3 regions of the Photobacterium sp. S4TG1 genome follow, and region 1 is predicted to be linked to each of the others. Evidence: predicted binding sites of a transcription regulator. Region 1 holds the regulator's gene; each other region holds the start of a gene.
The links. Region 1 encodes CRP, which controls carbon source genes, mostly activating them, when cyclic AMP is high. Its sites were predicted from a motif close to TGTGANNNNNNTCACA; they were not measured.
Positions count from the first base shown of each region.

Region 1 (2,282 bases):
GCAAATAAAATATTTGAAAGTACGGATCGCTAGTATATTTCGATGTGCCGTTGTATTTGCCGTAAAGACCGTCGATAGGCAAATTAACATAATACAGTGCTTAGCATATAAGCACTGTCATAAGGCTAGTTATCTAATGGTGAAGCCCAAACACCTGATTCATCTGCAGGGCAGCGACGTAACCCTGTTTGTTGTTCGAGATAACAGCGGCTATCACTAAACCCTGTCATTTCAATCGTCGTGGGTTGAGTGGTTAATACGCCAGGTACCGTGGTGAAACTATTCGCAGAAAAGCGTTCAATATCCATATTGGCCATCATTGATTTAATATCCGTTTGTGAGCAAAATGTAACACAAATGGGTGTTATTACAAATTAAATTTTAACAGTAATACTGACGCTGCCAATGATTGTTTTATGGAGGTAATTTTGGAAATGCAGAGAAAAAAAAAACCGCAGGTATAAGCTGCGGTTTCATCGGTGATCACGGTATCGCTATAATAATTAGCGTGTGCCGTAAACCACAATAGTTTTACCATGAGCAGAAATAAGATTTTGCTCTTCTAGCATTTTAAGAATACGGCCGACTGTTTCACGAGAACAACCTACGATCTGACCAATTTCTTGACGAGTGATCTTAATTTGCATGCCATCAGGGTGTGTCATTGCATCCGGTTGTTTTGCAAGATTCAATAATGTCTGTGCAATACGACCTGTAACATCAAGGAATGCAAGATCACCAACTTTTTGACTTGTCACTTGTAGACGACATGCCATTTGAGCAGATAAACGCATTAGAATATCTGGGTTAACTTGAATTAATTGACGGAATTTTTTAAATGAAATTTCTGCAACTTCACAAGGGCTTTTTGCGCGAACCCAAGCTGTACGTTCTTGGTCTTCTTCGAACAAGCCGAGTTCACCAATAAAGTCGCCCTGGTTTAGGTAAGAAAGAATCATTTCCTTACCTTCTTCATCCTTGATTAATACAGCAACAGAACCCTTCACGATGTAGTACAAAGTTTCTGCTTTTTCACCTGCGTGAATTAACGTGCTCTTTGATGGATATTTGTGAATGTGACAATGGGAAAGAAACCACTCTAAAGTTGGATCTGTTTGCGGTTTACCTGGAACCATATTACTAACTTCCTCTGCATATGTTGCCCAACAATATGTTCTGTAAAGATAACTCGACAAAACTGTGTGTTGGCAGGGTTTATTCACTCAGCTGATGGGCTGCGAGCTAACTTAAACTGGTTTAGAGTGTATCCTTTTTTTGGGGCTTTTTCTTGATATTGATCTCGATGACCCGCTCATTTATGAGAGATAAGTGTGCACATGATCACATCGTTGTGACTTAGTTACCAAAAGCGCTGTTTCAAAGTGGTTTTACTCTCTAATTCTAGCAATAGAAATATGCAACACAATTAGCATTAGGCGAAATAAATAACGTTTACATCGATGGAATTATCAACAAAAATAAGCTCAACTTTTAAATAATATAGCTAAAGGATATAAAAATGCAGTCACGTGTGAAATGGGTAGAAAACATGACTTTTGTTGGCCAATCAGCTTCAGGTCACAGTGTTGTTTTAGATGGTAACGGTGGTGAAAAAGCCCCAAGCCCAATGGAGTTGGTACTGATGGCTACGGGAGGTTGTAGTTCTGTGGATGTCGTTAGTGGTTTACAGGATTTACAGCAGCAGATCACGGCTTGTGAAGTAAATCTTTCTGCTGAGCGTCGTGAGCAAGCACCACGAATTTTCACTCATGCAAACTTACACTTTATTGTTACTGGTCATGATTTAAGTAGTGAGTTAGTGAGCAAAGTGGTGGCTGACTCGCTTGAAAAATACTGTTCAGTTTGTTTAATGCTGGGGCAGGGTGTTGAAATGAGTCACAGCTATGAAATTGTTGTGGCATAGTTCGCCCACGATGACGGTTGCTGATATTAGTAACCGTTTATTAATATCGCTGGTTGTAGTGTTTACTCATGCTATTTTCCCATTTTCAATAAGTTGTTCAAGCAACGGTCGCATAATCAGCTCCATCGCAAAACTCATTTTTCCCCCAGGAACGACAAGAGTGTTGTGACGTGACATAAAGGAACCTTGAATCATCGCTAGGAGATGTGGAAAGTCAACATTCTTTAAGCCTCGAAAACGGATCACAACAAAGCTTTCATCTAAACTTGGAATACCTTTGGCACTAACGGGATTGGATGTATCAACGGTTGGAACACGCTGAAAATTAATATGGGTGCGAGAAAATTGGGGAGTGATG
Region 1 is NZ_JAYXUH010000008.1:144,847-147,128, forward strand. Features, by position in the region: gene VXS03_RS11670 (DUF1338 domain-containing protein) at 1-33, shown strand, start outside; gene VXS03_RS11675 (hypothetical protein) at 126-320, opposite strand; gene crp (cAMP-activated global transcriptional regulator CRP) at 504-1,136, opposite strand; gene VXS03_RS11685 (OsmC family protein) at 1,520-1,924, shown strand; gene VXS03_RS11690 (phosphoribulokinase) at 1,991-2,282, opposite strand, start outside.

Region 2 (2,282 bases), on a different contig from region 1:
ATTATCAGGTAGTTCATAACCAACGGTAGGTTGCGCAGCCCATGCGCTAACTTGCTCAATCCAATTAGGTAAGCTTTTTTTGGTATAACTGCGTTTATTGATCCCAGAATTAGCAATTAAAGCTTCAAGATCTGCTTGATGCTGACGCCACAACACTTTTACCTCATCAATACGCACAATGTTTTGCTGATGTAATTGCGCTAACGATTCAGTCATCGCCACCACTGACAATCGTACCGGTGCACCAGTTAAACTATTGCCAATTTCTTTTAATAATGCCGTGGGTGATGACCAAATATCACGAACTTCATGGGCCAGAGCTGGCGGTAAATGATAAAAATTACTGCGCCAATAGTCCGCTACGACAAGGTTTTTAAGCTGACTTTCATCGGTCACAAATTCATTATTAAATCGACTGCCCGATTCAAACGCATTTTGAGTGAGCATGCGCTGACAAAAACCATGGATGGTATAAATCGCCGCTTCATCCATCTGTCGTTCTGCTTGCAATAAAAGAGTTGCCGCTAATTTATGATCTGAGAATTCATTTAATAACGGCTCAATAACAGGATCACGGCTAATGCCGCGACTAAAAGCTAATCGCGCATCATGGATACGAGCACGAATACGATCGCGTAATTCTGCGGTGGCAGCCTCCGTGAAAGTCACCACCAAAATTTGATCCACGGTCAGCTGCTGTTGATGCCGAGTATCCTCACTGCCATGCGCTAATAATAACCGTAAATACAAACTTGCAATGGTAAATGTCTTACCTGTTCCTGCTGATGCTTCGATCAAGCGCGTACCATGTAATGGAAACGTCATTGGTTGCAGAATATTTGTTAGTACTTCAGTTGTCATTGTGTCACTCATCCCATGGTTGCAATATCTAACAACAGCACTAGCCTGATAGTTTTCAATTTCAGTAATTTAGCTCGTTATTATGTGACCCAACACTTATAAGTAAATATTGGCACCTAATATTCTGTTGTGTTCCTATATTGTGAGAACTTACTCACGGTTTATACGACGGTGGTTAGTTAGTATCAGCGCCAGAAACTTGGTCACCTCTGGGCCTGTGGCCGCACAGCAAACACCCTACAACTAACAATGATTTGCTGGCGGCCACACTACTTCACTACCGCGTTATTCTGGCTTAATTTCTTTACTGTTCACCACTACCGCTTGCAGTACCAATGCCGCTAATTGATTTGCTTCTTGTGCCACATCGTCATTCCATTGTGGCCATACTCGCTGAATGTAATTATCACTGCCTTCTCCTGCAAACAAGTAACCATCGTTAAAGCATTCTGCCATTTTTGTTAGGGCTTTCTGTTCGGTTTCTTCATCACTCTTCCAACTACCATCACGGCCGATATGGGCTTGTATCGCAGCCATCGCAGTTTTAGGAAAATACGCTAAGGGTTGATTTAAACCTTGGTAATACAGTTCAAGTAATTGCTGTAAATAAGCCAGTGCTTGCGGCGCTTCAATCGTTTGTAATTCAAACTGCTTATCTGTACCAATAATATGGGTAACCTGTTGAGTTTCAGGCACCGATATAGCCAAACACAAATGATCAAGCCAAGCGGTAAGAAGATCTTGCGGGCGAATTTTGCCAGTACGATAACGTAAAAGACCTGACTGATAACGCTTTTTTAGCCAGCCTTGTAAAACAACTTTATGCTCTGCTACTTGCAGTGTAATGGCCACTTCTTGATCTGCTAATGGCGCATGAATCAATGGTTCAATCACTTCAGTTAAGTTTGTCACCGCCTGGCGGCTAGCCGCTAAATCCAAATCGCCAAATGCTGCAACAGGTAAATTACCCGCAGCACGCTGCTCTGCTGCAAACTGATTATAAATGACATCAGGATCGGTATTTTTCAGTTTGGCATCTAATAATAATTCCAATAACTGATCACGAATCACATAGCTTTCTAAACCGTTAAGCACAAACGGCTCATCGTCTTCTAGTAACCCCATTGGCGCTTCAAAATACACTTTAAGACGACGGTTAAAGAAATAGCGTACCGGTAAACGCCAAAAGCGCTGCAATTCCGCAAGATCTAAAATCATATTGTGATCATCTGCCATTGGTTCAGCCGCAAGTGCATTAAGCTGAAATGGCGCACTTGCCTGACCATCACGGTTAGCCGCAGGTAACCACTCAACCGCAAAACTGGCATCATCACCAATAAATGCATTAGGACTAAACGGTACTAATGGATGATGTTGAACTAACTGTTGTTTGATATTGTTTGCAGAAATATCAACAGCGA
Region 2 is NZ_JAYXUH010000019.1:64,242-66,523, forward strand. Features, by position in the region: gene recB (exodeoxyribonuclease V subunit beta) at 1-861, opposite strand, end outside; gene recC (exodeoxyribonuclease V subunit gamma) at 1,147-2,282, opposite strand, start outside.
Region 2: a site for CRP is predicted at 1,005-1,020, ahead of recB (exodeoxyribonuclease V subunit beta). Genes of this name have one in related genera too.

Region 3 (2,282 bases), on a different contig from region 1:
TTTAAGCGATTGGCGAATTCCCAATGTACGTAGCCAAGGAAACATAGCGACTAATGCAATAAAGTATTGGATCAACGCAACAGACGTGGAAGGAACATGCAGTTTGATACTAAGGTACTGAGCTAAACTATTTACAATAGCAAACGCGAGCCCAGCCGTGAGCATCCATGCTGCTCCTTTCAAAGGATTGTGTGTTTGAGACATTGTCATTGGCTTCTAATAATAGGTGGCGAGATAATACGCTTTTGATGTTTGATAGCCAACATTGATCAAGTTTAGACAATAAAAAACCGCCAGTGAGGCGGTCTTTTTAGAATATTCAAATCAATTGCCGACTTAATAAGCAACATATGTTAGTTGAATATCAGGATTCAGTGCTTCTAATAATGCTTGTGTACGTGCAAGTTGACTAATTTTACTTTCTGCACTTTCTACCAGTGCCGCTTCTGCAATTTCAGACAATGAATAGTTAGACATATTCATATTGATTAATGCCACTTGCAGTGGAGGTAAACTTGGGTTGAATGCGGCATTTTCCGCATACATACCTTCAAAGATACGGCCATCCTGTGCTTTTAATGCAACACCACTGAAGTTCTTTGAGTAAGGAGCATGAGAACGGTTAGCGGCATTACAGGCGCTAGTCGCAAGCTCTGAACTTTCTTCAATACGAATGCCATTATCAAAATCACTCAATAGACCATCTTTAACCCCTAAATCGAGTGGCCCAAATGAATCCGGTAAGTACTGCTGTAGAGTCATTGGTTCGCGTTGTGGCAGTTGAATCATCATGTCGTTAGCTGATGTTAATTCATTCATAAACTGACGACAGTGACCGCAAGGGCTGTAGTTAATAGTGACATCTTTAATGCCAACTTCACCCTTGATCCATGCGTGGCTAATGGCAGATTGTTCAGCGTGAATAGTACAAGCCATGCTTGCGTTTTCAAATTCCATATTAGCACCAAAATATAAGCGGCCTGATGTGCCACGTACAATTGCACCAACATAGAAATTAGAAATAGGGACTACAGCATAAGAAGCAGCAAGAGGAAGGAGGGCCAAGCGAAGTTCAGTATCGGTCAGTTGTGTTGCTGATAATAAACATTCGAATTGCTCAGGACTGATCGTTGAGTCGAAATTTGAATCTTCGATAATAGGCTTTAAAGCTGACGCCAATTCAGCAGGTAATAAGCTTAATGCTTTTATAACACGTGCGTACATTGGGTGTTACTCCTTCATTGTTTATGGCAAAACATTCTATGTGAATCACAATGAGTTAGAAGTGATCTTGATCACATTGTTTGTTTTGCTATTACACCTATTACATTACTGAGAGTGGCGTCACACTTGTTTCTGCAACAAAGCATACAATATTTCAATGGCTTATCAACAATTGAACGTTTTGTGCACTTTGTGTTCAGCTGTGTTATTGCTGATCAAGCATGTCCAAAAAGACGTAATAATAGAGGAAACATCAGTGGGGCTAGTAAAGTGGTCATAATACCGCAAATAACCAAAGCTAAAGAACTAAACGCACCTTCTTGATAGTTTTCTTCCACCGCTTTTGCTGTGCCTAATGCATGTGAAACCGTACCAATCGATAACCCTTTCGCCAGTGGATGTTTCACTCGAAATAACTTCATAATTGGGTAGCCTAATACCGCACCAAATAACCCCACAATAATCACCATTGCAGAGGTGATAGCAGGGATCCCTCCAATTTGTTGAGAAGCCGCCATCGCAAGAGGGGTGGTAATAGATTTAGGTAAGATACTTGCTGCAAGTTGAGCATCCGCACCCATTGAAAAAGCAATTGCAGTACCAAAGGTCATTGATAACACGCTACCGACAAAACAAGAGGTTAAAATGGTTTTCCACTTACTGCGAATAAGCCCAATTTGTTGATATAGCGGGAAAGCTAATGCAACAACGGCAGGCCCTAATAAATAGTTAATCACTTCATTTTGTGCAAAATAGGTCTGATAAGGTACTTCCAACCATTTTAAGGCCAAAATCATAATAATAAGCGTGATCAAAAGAGGGTTGAAAAAAGGATTTTTAATTTTCATTGCTAAATAACGTGCAACATAAAAGCAGACTAAGGTTGCCACCAACCAAATCATGACTGTTTCTCCTTATGGTGTACCGCTAGGCCAATAACAATTAATACAATAATGGTGCTGCCAAGGGTACTTGCAAAAATGATCGCAGCGTTATTTTCAATGACACCTAAATAATTCATTAAACCGACACCAACAGGCACAAACAATAATGCCATG
Region 3 is NZ_JAYXUH010000004.1:50,869-53,150, reverse strand. Features, by position in the region: gene VXS03_RS07190 (DMT family transporter) at 1-204, opposite strand, end outside; gene cdd (cytidine deaminase) at 337-1,224, opposite strand; gene VXS03_RS07180 (CidB/LrgB family autolysis modulator) at 1,440-2,126, opposite strand; gene VXS03_RS07175 (CidA/LrgA family protein) at 2,123-2,282, opposite strand, start outside.
Region 3: a site for CRP is predicted at 1,334-1,349, ahead of cdd (cytidine deaminase). Genes of this name have one in related genera too.